DNA from 4 places in the Faecalimonas nexilis genome. Region 1 is predicted to be linked to each of the others. Evidence: predicted binding sites of a transcription regulator. Region 1 holds the regulator's gene; each other region holds the start of a gene.
The links. The regulator Rex, encoded in region 1, represses fermentation and respiration genes when NADH is low (regulators of the CRP and FNR family bind a similar motif). The targets are predictions, from matches to a motif close to ATTGTTAANTANTTAACAAT.

Region 1 (3,211 bases):
GATGCTCTTTCGCAACAAGCGTTCTCGCATCTTTTAGCACGCAGACAACCTTATATCGTTCCACAAACGCATGCAGCTTTTCCATTCGCTGTTCTATCAGTTCTTTTACACTGCACTGCAGCATTCTGGACATCTCTTTCATATGTGGTGTCAAAACAATCAGAGCATTCGTTTCTTCAATCCATTCCATATGTTTTGACAGGATATTGATACCATCTGCATCCACCACACAAGGAACCAGCGCACGTTTCAACGTATATTGCATCACTCGTTCTGCTGTGTCACTTTTCCCAAGTCCGCATCCAATTCCAATCAAATCTGCCCATTGAATCAATTTTTCTAATTGCTCAGAATCAAACGTGTCATATGTTGTAATAATCACTTCCGGTAAAAGCTGTTGTAATATCACACGGTTTTCTTCGTGTGTATAAATCTGCACAAGTCCTGCCCCCACTGCATAAGCGGCTTTTGCACTTAAATAAGCAGCTCCTGACATCCCTTTGCTGCCTGCAATCATCAACACTTTTCCATAGCTTCCCTTATGTGAATTTTTCTTCCTTTTTGGAAATCCCAGAAATAGGTCTTGTTTTTCATAGCCAAATGTAACTGTTCCTTCTGAGAATGTTTCCGAGGAAATGCCGATGTCACCTGTGAGAATCTTTCCTGCACACACATTTCCCTCCTGTAAAAACAGACCTCTCTTTGGAAAGGCAATTGCAACTGTCAGATCTGCACAAAAAGCAATCCCCATCCGGGCTCCGGTCGTATCATGAATTCCCGATGGCAGATCAACCGCCACCTTCTTGCCGGCCATCTGATTGACAGAACAAAGAACCTCCCTGTAATGGCCTGTAACTTCACGTTTCAATCCGGTTCCAAAGAGTGCATCTATAATTACACTATATTCCTCTGTACCCAGATTGGTTATCACCGGAATTTCATAATGTGCTGCAATTTTTGCCTGCTGTGCATTTTCCTCGCTTCGTTTTTGAGAATTCCCGGCAAAAAAAATAGTCACATCATGCCCCTTTAAGTGTAACAGGCGGGCAATTGCATATCCATCTCCACCATTGTTGCCGCTCCCACAGATTACAAGCACCTTGCGAAAATCCAGTTGTTCTTCTTCCATGCATCTTACCACTTCCAGTGCCGCACGTTCCATCAAAACCATAGACGGAACTCCGATTTCTTCAATTGTATACAGATCCGCTCTTCGCATCTGTTCGCCGGTTGGCAAATATATCATTTTTGTTCACCTTCTATTCTTGAAAAAAACGTGTAAAGGAAACCTGCCTGCTGCATGCCTCCACTACACGTCTCTTTTATCTTATTTCCCGCAAAAGCAGGAAATTATTCTTCCGTCGTATGCTCCACATGATAACGATTGACATTATAAGAAAGTCTCATCAAACTTTCTGAAAGATGTACATTCTCAACAATCACATCCTCCGGAAGTTCTAAATCTGTATGCGCAAAGTTCCAAATAGCTTTGATACCGCTTTCCACAAGCATGTCTGCAACTTCAATTGCTTTTGTCTTTGGAATAGTGAGCACTGCAATCTCGATATTATTTTCTTTGATAAAGTCGCTTAACTCATCCATCATCCGGATCTCAATACCTCGAATTGTAACGCCCTCAAGTCTTGGGTTCACATCAAAAATTCCTTTTAAGACAAATCCGCTTCGCTCAAAAGCAGCATAATTGGCAAGTGCCTGTCCTAAATTACCTGCTCCGAGTATAATCATATTATGATTGACATCCAGACCTAAAATCTTTCCAATCTCTGTATATAAATACTTTACATTATATCCATAACCTTGTTGTCCAAAGCCACCAAAATTATTCAAATCCTGTCTGATCTGGGAAGCTGTTACATTCATCCTTTTACTTAATTCATTAGAAGAAATACGCTCCACACTATTTTCCAATAACTCACCTAAGTAACGATAATAGCGGGGTAATCTTCTGATAACTGCCTGGGAGATTTGTCTTTCTTCCATTTTTTCTTCACCTTCCTCTGTTTTCCTGTCCATTCTAAGAATCATTATATAGAATCACCGCATCAAAGTCAAACTTTTAGTTGTATTTTCTTACATTTTAGTTATAATAAAATTATTGTACCAAAAAGGGAGGGGTTATATATATGATTCTCGCATGTCATAATATTTCAAAAGCATTTGGAGAACAAGTGATTGTCAAATCTGGTTCTTTTCATATAGAAGATCGCGAAAAAACGGCACTGATCGGACCAAATGGTGCCGGAAAGTCTACTATTTTAAAAATGATCATGAAAGAACTCGATACAGACAGTGGCGATATTATCCTGACAAAAGGAAAGACAATCGGTTATCTGTCACAGCATCAGGAGCTTTCAAGCGGAAACACAATTCTGGAAGAGTTAAAGACTGCCAAAGCAGATATCATTGAGATGGAAAAACAGATTCGCACGATTGAGATGGAATTGAAACATCTTCACGGCGAAGATTTAGAAAACCGGCTTCAGACATACCACCGACTGACAGAGCGTTTTGAACACGCCAACGGATACGCCTATCAGAGTGAATTGGTCGGTGTCTTAAAAGGACTTGGCTTTCGTGAAGATGAATTTTTAAAAGAGGTGGACACGCTCTCAGGAGGGCAAAAGACCCGTGTGTCTCTCGGAAAGCTGCTTCTTACCAAACCAGATATTTTATTGCTCGATGAGCCGACAAACCATTTGGATATGAACTCCATCTCATGGCTCGAGACCTATTTGCTCAACTATGACGGTGCTGTCTTAATCGTATCCCATGACCGTTATTTTCTGAACCGTGTTGTCACAAAAGTGGTAGAGATTGAATATGGCAGCATTATGACTTACATGGGGAACTATTCAGACTATGCACAAAAGAAAAAGATGATTCGTGAAGCAAAATTAAAAGAATACTTAAATCAACAGCAGGAAATCAAGCATCAGGAAGCAGTAATCGAAAAACTTCGCTCTTTCAATCGAGAAAAATCAATCCGTCGTGCAGAAAGTCGTGAAAAGATGCTTGAAAAAATGGACGTCATTGAAAAGCCGATGGGGGATCCGCAAGAACTCCACTTTTCATTAGAGCCATCCTGCGTCAGCGGAAACGATGTGTTAGAAGTTGAACATTTAAGCAAGACATTCGGAAACCACAAACTATTTCAGGATATCAGCTTTGAGATCAAGCGTGGGGAACACGT
Region 2 (3,211 bases), 460 kb from region 1:
ACTGATAAATGACTCTGATTTTCCGCTCTCAGACTCTGCCGGAAGCGGTGCAAAAATTGCCAGCACACCGAGCACTGCGATTATAATACCTGCTACAAGTGGAAGTGTCAGGTATGACATAGATGTTCCTGCCACAAGTCCTAAGAAGAATGGCATTAAAAGCTGTGCTACGGAAATAAATAACTTAATTCCCATTGTCGCAATACCTGTATACTTGTACATAATCTCTGCAACTGCCGGATATGTAGCTGTATCTAAGAAGGAGTTTGCGATACCTCCGAGAACTGCTGCAACATATGCAACCTGTACGTTTGGTGAAAAAGCAATCCCTACGAAGAAAATAACATAAGATGCCACACCAATCAATACCGAAATTCTTCTTCCAAGCTTATCCGATAACGGTCCTGCAAACGGAAGTGAGATCAAACGTCCCAATCCCAATGCGGCTGCGATTGCAGTTACTTTCATCGCATCGTTCATTCCCCACTGATCTGCCAGCATCTCTTTTACAACCTGCTGGCTCAATATAGAACATCCAATACCATGGATAAAATAGTTTAAGTACAAAATCAATGCACTTGGTAAATATTTCTTATTCATCGTCTTTTCCTCTGCACTCCTTTTTTCTTTTAGTCGTATTTGATATCTAAGATTTCTTTCATATATTCGATCGGCATTGGTTCTCCTGTCCACAATTCAAATGCGGCTGAACCCTGGAATAACATCATTCCAAGACCGTTCATTGTCTTACATCCGACTTCTTTTGCCATCTTCAACAGCGCTGTTTCTCTTGGAGCATATACAACATCTGTTACGATCAGGTCTGGTCTTAAGAACGATTTGTCCGGAATGTATGTCTGACCTTCTAATGGTTTCATACCCATGCCTGTTCCGTTTGCAAATAAATAGCTGTCTGCAATCTCTTCTTTTAATTTGTCAAGATCTGCAAGATCATATAATGTCGCTTTACAGTTTGTATTTTCATTGATTTTCTTTACTGTCTCTTCTGCATTTGCCCAGAATTTATCTTTGATGTTAAAAATAGACATCTCTGCCACACCGTCAAGCGCTGCCTGAATTTCAATTGCTGTTGCAGCTCCACCCGCTCCGACAATTGTCATTTTTTTGCCAATAACATCAATGTTGTTGTCTTTTAATGCTGCCATATAACCGATACCATCTGTAATGTGACCTGTCAGGTGTCCATTGTCATTTACGATTGTATTGACTGCACCACACATTTTCGCTGCCGGTGACAACTCGTCTAAGTATTTATGTACCACTGTTTTGTTTGGCATAGATACGTTAGAGCCTCTCATCTTTAATGCACGAAGTCCTTTGATCGCATCTTCTAATGTATCGTTGTCCACCTCAAATGCAAGGTATGCATAGTCATATCCTAATTTTGCAAATGCTTCATTCTGCATTGCCGGTGAACTTGAATGTCTGATTGGGTAAGCCATTAAACCGATTAATTCTGTGTGACCTGTAATTCTTTCTGCCATGATTTTTCTCTCCTTTTAATTTGAATTGTTTTTTCTTTTGCCCATTTGTTAAATTTTAAACAACCTCTTTACTGTGATTATATACGATTTCAATCAATACTTCCAATACATCTTTTGTTATTTTTTGATAGTTTTTTTCTATCAATTGTGATATACTGTAAGGTAGAGAAAGGAGTACATGCTATGACATTAAATCAATTAACATATTTTCAAAAAATTGCCCAGCTGGAACATTTCCGCTTAGCCGCCAATGAACTGAATATTTCCCAGCCAAGTCTCAGTCGTTCTATGGATACGCTAGAAAATGAACTCGGTATTCCTCTTTTTGAAAAAAACGGACGAAACATCACACTCACTAAATACGGTAAGATGTTTTTAGAACACGTTGACCGCATTTTAGAAGAGGTTCGCACTGCGGAACAGAAAATGTACCATCTGACACAAGAAGGGGGACACATCGACATCGCCTATGTATCCCCTCTCGCTAACCACTATATTCCGCACACGGTGCGTACTTTTTTGAATCTTCCGGAAAATAAACAAGTGACGTTCAGTTTCAGTCAGGCACATACAATTGACCTGATCCGCGGGCTGAAAAACGACATGTATGACGTTGTTTTTGGCGCATATGTGGAAGATCAGCCTTCCGTACAGTTTACTCCAATCCTGCATCAGGAGATGTTACTCATCACCTCGTTAAACCATCCGCTCGCAAATGAAAAAGAAGTACCTTTTCAAGTACTGCAGGATTATCCGGTGATCGGATATGACCGTGATTCAGGTCTTGGACTTTACACTCACAAATTATATCGTAAGCACCAGATCCAGCCGGATATTGTCATCGACTGTCCAGACGAATATTCTATCGCAGCACTTGTGGCAGAAGACTTTGGAATCGCACTCGTTGCCGATGTTGACACGATACGCGATGCAAAGATTGCCAAAATTCCGGTTGCCGGCGAAGAACTCATCCACACGGTCTACATGGCTCATATGAAAGACAAATATATGATTCCCGCCACAAACCGGTTTGTCAAATTTATCAAAAAAGATTCCGGTCTGACCTAATATTCTTTAACTTGCGCTCCTTCCTTTAATCACTGTCCTTTGGTATAATTGCTTCGCCATTTTCATCCAACAGGTAAATTGCAAAAACGGTTTTAATCCGAGCCGGATAAGTCTCCAAAATTTCTCCATTATATACGATACATACCTCTGTTCCCTCTTCAAGTTCCGGTACTTCAATCTTTGATACAACATCCGTTGTAACCGTAATTTCACCTGTTGATATCTCTTCATTTTCAAAAGGTTCGACTGAAATCGTATTTTCACCTATTTCCAAAACAGTTGCGTTAAATGTCGGATTCCCTTTCGGCGTTTCCGTATCTTTACATCCTGTTAATGAAAACGCAGCAAAAATACAGGCACCTAATACAACAGATCTTTTTCTCATTTGATACACCTCCAACCCTTCATTTTCATTATGCTACCGAAAACAACTAATAATAATCCAACAATACAACTTCCGATTCCTAACACTTCTCATGACTCTTTTTCCTCCCATCTTTCCTTCTCATCTTTACAATCGCAATCTCGCTTAACCTCATCCAAAGATGTGATTGCAAATAAAAATGCGACCACAAGTATAGATAATAACGAGGCAGACACACTTTTCATAAAATGATCAACAACTACCATTGCAATCG
Region 3 (3,211 bases), 610 kb from region 1:
AACATCTTGCAGAGACCTATTCGGTGTTGGAAGGATATTATCCAAATCCCAAACCTGTCTGGATATCGGAAATTTTGTCATATCAGCATCTGACAGGAGTGTATTCACCATTTACAATTGAGGCAAATTATAATGCGGATATGACAGACTATAATATCCCGTTTACGATGTGTCATGAATTGTCTCATCTGAGAGGGTTTATGTCAGAGGATGAGGCGAACTTTATTGCATATTTAAGTTGTATCAAATCGGAGTCAGAAGAGTTCAGATATAGTGGATTTTTGTCAGGATGGCTGTATGTGATAAACGCCCTTTACGGGGAAAATACAGAAAAATATGAGGAACTGTGTGAACGCCTGAATATAAATGCGCTGAAAGATTTACAGGCGAATAATTCATTTTGGGATAAGTACGATGGCATAACAGCAGAAGTGGCTGACAGAGTAAATGACATTTACTTAAAGGCAAACAGACAAATTGACGGCGTAAAAAGCTATGGGAAAGTAGTAGATCTGATGCTTGGATATCAAAGAATTATGCAGTAAAAAAAGTAGAAGTGTGAAGCTTCTACTTTTTTTTCTCATAATAGTTAGGAAATTTTTCAGGAAGAGAATCAATGAGTTTTTCAATAATTTGTTTCTTGACATACACATCGAAACTGAGTGTGCAAATGAAAGAAAACAATTGTAAAAATTCACGATCCTGTTCGTTCTCTTCTGAAAATGTCTCAGAAGAGGAAGCATACATTGCCTTGAGCTCTTCTTTTAAAGTATCAATGCGATCTTTTTCAAATGAACAGACCTCATCGTAAATATGCGTCAGGTTCAGCTTGCTGTCGGTATGGAAGTACCGATCGGTAACCGGTCTCAAAAGCATCTCGATATCTTTGATAGATAAGAAACTTTTAAAATAATAGATAAAAGTAAGAACGAGAAGATGTTCTTTTGTATACTTTTTCTTTTCCGGAGAAGGAAGCAGATTGTTCTTGGCATAATTGTTGATCATTGTCTTAGTAAGAACCTTGTCATCCTCATAGCGCTTGGAAGAAGCCATCTGCTTATCCATAAAAGTGGTAACCTGATCCATATATAAATCGATATTAGGAATATCAATAGATTTTACATAATCAATTCTGGAAATACTTTCCAAAATACTGTTTAATAAATCATTCGTATCAATTGTCATTTTATCACCTCGATAATTGCATTATATAGTAATAGAAACTATATGACAAGTATTTTGAAAAAACTTTTGGCAAAAAAGGAGAAAAAAGGAAGGATTGATATTTTTTTGACAAAACGTATTGTTCCTGTTGACTATAGATAACCTCTATGTTATTATAGGGTTACATCTATAGTAAGGGAGAAAACTATAGAAAAAATAATATAATAAGAGAGGATAAAATATGAGTAAAGCGACAAAAACGAAAAAGGCAGTAAGCCTTGAAGTCTTTATCTTTCTTGCAGTGATTATTGCATTCTTTGGATTGATAGGGGCGAAAATGGGCGGTGTAAACATGATGCAGACGATGATGAACACAGCCTATCAGTTACTTCTTGAAACAGTATTTTATATCATGGCGATTGCGGTTATAGCAGGAGCCGTATCTGGGTTATTTTCAGAATTTGGTTTGATTGCATTAATCAATAAAATAATTTCTCCCCTAATGAAACCAGTGTATGATTTACCTGGAGCAGCTTCAATGGGAGTCTTGACTACGTACTTGTCAGATAACCCGGCAATTTTAGGACTTGCAGAGGACACAAACTTTAAAAAATATTTCAAAAAATATCAATTACCGGCACTGACAAATTTAGGTACAGCATTCGGTATGGGTCTTATTGTTACAACATCAATGATCGGTATTACATCTCCAACAGGTGAGAATCTTGGATTTGCAGCTCTGATCGGTAATATCGGTGCAATTATCGGTAGTGTTGTCAGCGTAAGAATGATGATTTTGTTTACGAAGAAAGAATATGGTACGACAGAATATTGTATTCCGCTTGAAGAAGGAAGTGAAAAAGATGTCTTTGAGCAGAGAGAAGTAAGAGATGGTGGAATTGGAGCGAGAGCATTGGAAGCATTGTTGGACGGTGGTAAGAATGGTGTGGATGTAGGTCTTGCAATTATTCCTGGTGTACTTGCGATTTGTACGGTTGTAATGATGCTTACAAATGGACCTTCCGCAGACGGTGTTTACACAGGTGCTGCTTATGAGGGAGTTGCATTGTTGCCATGGATTGGAGAAAAATTGCAGTTTATCTTATCTCCATTATTTGGATTCTCTTCACCATCAGCAATCTCTGTTCCAATCACAGCATTAGGAGCGGCCGGAGCAGCTGTTGGATTGATACCTAAGATGGTAGCAGACGGTGTAGCACATGCGAATGACGTTGCAGTATTTACAGCAATGTGTATGTGCTGGAGCGGATACTTAAGTACTCATGTTGCGATGATGTCAAGTTTGAAGTGCAGCAAACTTACAGGAAAAGCAATCATCAGCCATACAATCGGTGGTATTGTGGCAGGTATCGCAGCAAACTGGTTATTCCAGTTAGCATCTTTCATAATGTAATTTGAATAATGTTTAAAATGGAATGTGCGAGAGTACATTCCATTTTTGGCAGGAGGGAAGAACGTATGAGCGAAAAAATGAAAATATTTCAAAAGATTCAATATGTGACGGTGGGAATTGCATTTGCATCAATTGTTTTGCCATTGATATTGCTTATATTTATTCCTCTTGTTTTTATGCGGTATACCCTCTATAATGATTACATACTTGTGCAGTGCTATATTTTTGGAACGGAACGGATTCCATATGAGAGCATTACCAATATAAAGAAGACGTGGAATCCATTGTCTTCGGCAGCGTTGTCACTTCGCAGGATTCAGATTGATTACACGGTAAACGGACGGCATGAAATCATGTTGATTTCGCCGATAAAAAGAGATCAATTTTTAAGAGAAGTGGAAAAAAGAATGGCAATTCAGAACATAAAGAAGGAGAGTTTATGAGCATTTACGATACATTGAATAAAGAACAGCGTGAAGCGGTCTATCATACAGAGGGGCCGCTTCTCATCCTCGCGGGAGCAGGTTCAGGAAAGACAAGAGTGCTGACACACCGCATCGCATATTTGATTGATGAAAAGGGAGTCAATCCATGGAATATTTTGGCGATTACATTTACGAACAAAGCGGCAGG
Region 4 (3,211 bases), 1.1 Mb from region 1:
AAACGAGGAGCGAAAAATTTATGATCTCGTTGTCCGCAGATTTTTGAGTGTTCTCTATCCGCCGTTTGAGTATGAGCAGACGACATTGCTTGGGAAAGCGGCAGGAGAACGATTTGCTGCGAGAGGAAAAATCGTAAAACATGCGGGCTGGAAAGAAGTCTATGAACTGGGAGACGGAGATGAGACAGATGTGGAAGAACAGTTGTCAGAACAGTCACTTCCGGAAGTGAACAAAGGGGCAGCACTTCCCGTACAACAGGTGCAGATGGCCAGTGGAAAGACAAAGCCGCCGGCAAGATTTAATGAGGCAACATTATTGTCTGCCATGGAAAATCCGGTGAAGTATATGGAATCCCGCGATAAACAGGCGGTTAAAACATTAGGCCAGACCGGAGGGCTTGGAACAGTTGCTACAAGAGCGGACATTATCGACAAGCTATTCCATTCTTATCTGATGGAATTGCGTGGAAAAGAGATTTACATTACGTCGAAGGGGAAACAGCTTTTGGAACTTGTGCCGGAAGATTTGCGGAAACCGGAATTAACAGCAGACTGGGAAATGAAGCTTTCCAATATTGCAAAAGGGAAACTAAGAAAAGAAACCTTCCTTCAGGAGATCAAAGGATATACGGTGGAGATCATCGACGAGATCAAAGGTGGAACCGGAACATTCCGACATGATAACATGACAAATAAAAAGTGTCCGGATTGTGGGAAACCGATGCTCGCGGTAAACGGGAAGAATGCAAGGATGCTTGTATGTCAGGACAGAGAGTGCGGACATAAAGAGGTGGTTGCAAGGATTTCCAATGCAAGATGCCCGCAATGTCATAAGAAGATGGAGATCATCAAAAAAGGGGATGAAGAACAATTTGTATGTAATACTTGCGGTCATAAAGAAAAGATGTCAGCATTTAAGGCGAGACGGGAAAAAGAAGGTGCAGGCGTGAGCAAAAAGGATGTACAGAGGTATTTGAAACAGCAAAAAGAAGAGCCGGTGAATACTGCATTTGCAGATGCATTCGCGAAGTTGAAACTGTAAAAACAGAAATGATTGTTATTATATTAACGATAATGTGCTTTGGGAAGAACGTAAACAGATATTCACAAAGAGAGTCGTAAATAGTTATAATGTGAGAAAAGGTTGAAAAACAAGTATTTGCAAGTCAAAAACCAGAAAAAACTTATTTCTGTACTGTATAAATTGCATAATGAAATAAAAAAAATGGAAAATTCATTGTGTAAAAAGTCGTAAATGAGAAAAAAGGAGACAATATATTGACAAATATTTAACGAGGTAGTATACTAAGCCTCGTAGTAAAGAAATACAACACTTACGGAGGATATTGATATGTCAAAGAAGGAAACGAACGTACCAGGAATTATTGATAACGTAGAAGCTCTTGTAGCAAAAATGGAAGCAATGAGAGAAGCACAGAAAGTATTTGCTACATTTACACAGGAACAAGTAGATAAGATCTTTTTTGAAGCAGCAGTAGCAGCAAATACACAGCGTATCCCATTGGCAAAGATGGCAGTAGAAGAGACTGGTATGGGTATCGTTGAAGATAAAGTAATCAAGAATCATTACGCAGCAGAATATATTTACAATGCATATAAAGATACAAAAACATGTGGAGTTATTGAAGAAGATAAAGCTTATGGAATTAAGAAGATTGCAGAGCCAATCGGTTTGATCGCAGCGGTTATTCCTACAACAAACCCAACTTCGACAGCAATCTTTAAGACATTGATCGCATTAAAGACAAGAAATGCAATCATCATCAGCCCACATCCACGTGCAAAAAATGCGACAATTGCAGCAGCAAAAGTTGTATTGGAAGCAGCTGTAAAAGCTGGAGCACCAGAAGGAATCATCGGATGGATCGACGTACCTTCATTAGAGCTTACAAACGAAGTAATGAAGAGCGCAGACATCATTCTTGCAACAGGTGGTCCTGGAATGGTTAAAGCAGCTTACTCTTCAGGAAAACCGGCGCTTGGTGTTGGTGCAGGTAACACACCGGTTATCATCGATGACACAGCTGATGTTAAAATGGCAGTTAACTCAATCATCCACTCAAAAACATTTGACAATGGTATGATTTGTGCTTCAGAACAGTCTGTAACTGTTTTGGAAAAAGTTTATAAAGAAGTAAAAGATGAATTTGCACTCAGAGGATGTTATTTCCTGAAAAAAGATGAGATTGAAAAAGTTCGTAAGACAATCATCATCAACGGTGCATTAAACGCTAAAATCGTAGGTCAGTCAGCACATACAATCGCAGCACTGGCAGGAGTAAAAGTACCGGAAGAGACAAAGATTCTAATCGGGGAAGTGGAATCTGTTGATATTTCTGAAGAATTTGCTCATGAAAAATTATCTCCGGTACTTGCTATGTACAAAGCAAAAACATTTGATGAAGCAATTGCAAAAGCAGAGCAGCTTGTAGCTGACGGTGGATACGGACATACATCTTCTATCTATGTTCATCCGGCAGAGACAGAGAAGCTTGCAAAACATGCAGCAGCAATGAAAACATGCCGTATCTTAGTAAACACACCTTCTTCTCACGGTGGAATCGGTGATCTTTACAACTTCAAATTAGCACCATCTCTTACATTGGGATGTGGATCATGGGGTGGAAACTCTGTATCTGAAAACGTTGGTGTAAAACACTTAATCAATATCAAAACAGTTGCTGAGAGGAGAGAGAATATGCTTTGGTTTAGAGCACCTGAAAAAGTTTACTTCAAAAAAGGATGTATGCCTGTTGCACTTGATGAATTAGGAACAGTAATGGGTAAAAAGAAAGCATTTATCGTAACTGACAGCTTCTTATATCACAATGGATACGTAAAAGGTATCGAAGAAAAATTAGATGAGATGGGAATCCAGCACACATGCTTCTACGAAGTAGCTCCAGACCCAACACTTGAATGTGCAAAAGCAGGTGCTGAGGCAATGAGAGCATTCGGTCCAGACGTAATCATCGCTCTTGGTGGTGGTTCAGCAATGGATGCCGGAAAGATCATGTGGGTAATGTACGAACATCCAGAAGCAGACTTCATGGATATGGCAATGCGTTTCATGGATATCCGTAAGAGAGTATATACATTCCCTAAGATGGGAGAGAAAGCTTACTTTGTAGCAATCCCTACATCTTCAGGAACAGGTTCTGAGGTAACACCATTCGCAGTTATCACAGAT

Region 2: the regulator Rex is predicted to act here: its motif matches at 1,550-1,569, upstream of AC6I5B_RS11875 (shikimate dehydrogenase).
Region 3: the regulator Rex is predicted to act here: its motif matches at 1,279-1,298, upstream of AC6I5B_RS12600 (CD0519/CD1768 family membrane protein).
Region 4: the regulator Rex is predicted to act here: its motif matches at 1,278-1,297, upstream of adhE (bifunctional acetaldehyde-CoA/alcohol dehydrogenase).

Annotation. Positions count from the first base shown of each region.
Region 1 is NZ_AP029189.1:1,868,966-1,872,176, forward strand. It holds gene AC6I5B_RS09440 (NAD(P)H-hydrate dehydratase) at 1-1,246, opposite strand, end outside; gene AC6I5B_RS09445 (redox-sensing transcriptional repressor Rex) at 1,351-2,001, opposite strand; gene AC6I5B_RS09450 (ABC-F family ATP-binding cassette domain-containing protein) at 2,145-3,211, shown strand, end outside.
Region 2 is NZ_AP029189.1:2,324,398-2,327,608, forward strand. It holds gene AC6I5B_RS11870 (MFS transporter) at 1-600, opposite strand, end outside; gene AC6I5B_RS11875 (shikimate dehydrogenase) at 630-1,505, opposite strand; gene AC6I5B_RS11880 (LysR family transcriptional regulator) at 1,689-2,573, shown strand; gene AC6I5B_RS11885 (hypothetical protein) at 2,599-2,958, opposite strand; gene AC6I5B_RS11890 (regulatory YrvL family protein) at 3,048-3,211, opposite strand, start outside.
Region 3 is NZ_AP029189.1:2,483,680-2,486,890, reverse strand. It holds gene AC6I5B_RS12610 (DUF3810 domain-containing protein) at 1-545, shown strand, start outside; gene AC6I5B_RS12605 (DUF1836 domain-containing protein) at 568-1,185, opposite strand; gene AC6I5B_RS12600 (CD0519/CD1768 family membrane protein) at 1,406-2,578, shown strand; gene AC6I5B_RS12595 (PH domain-containing protein) at 2,644-3,021, shown strand; gene pcrA (DNA helicase PcrA) at 3,018-3,211, shown strand, end outside.
Region 4 is NZ_AP029189.1:2,937,053-2,940,263, reverse strand. It holds gene AC6I5B_RS14745 (DNA topoisomerase III) at 1-1,042, shown strand, start outside; gene adhE (bifunctional acetaldehyde-CoA/alcohol dehydrogenase) at 1,352-3,211, shown strand, end outside.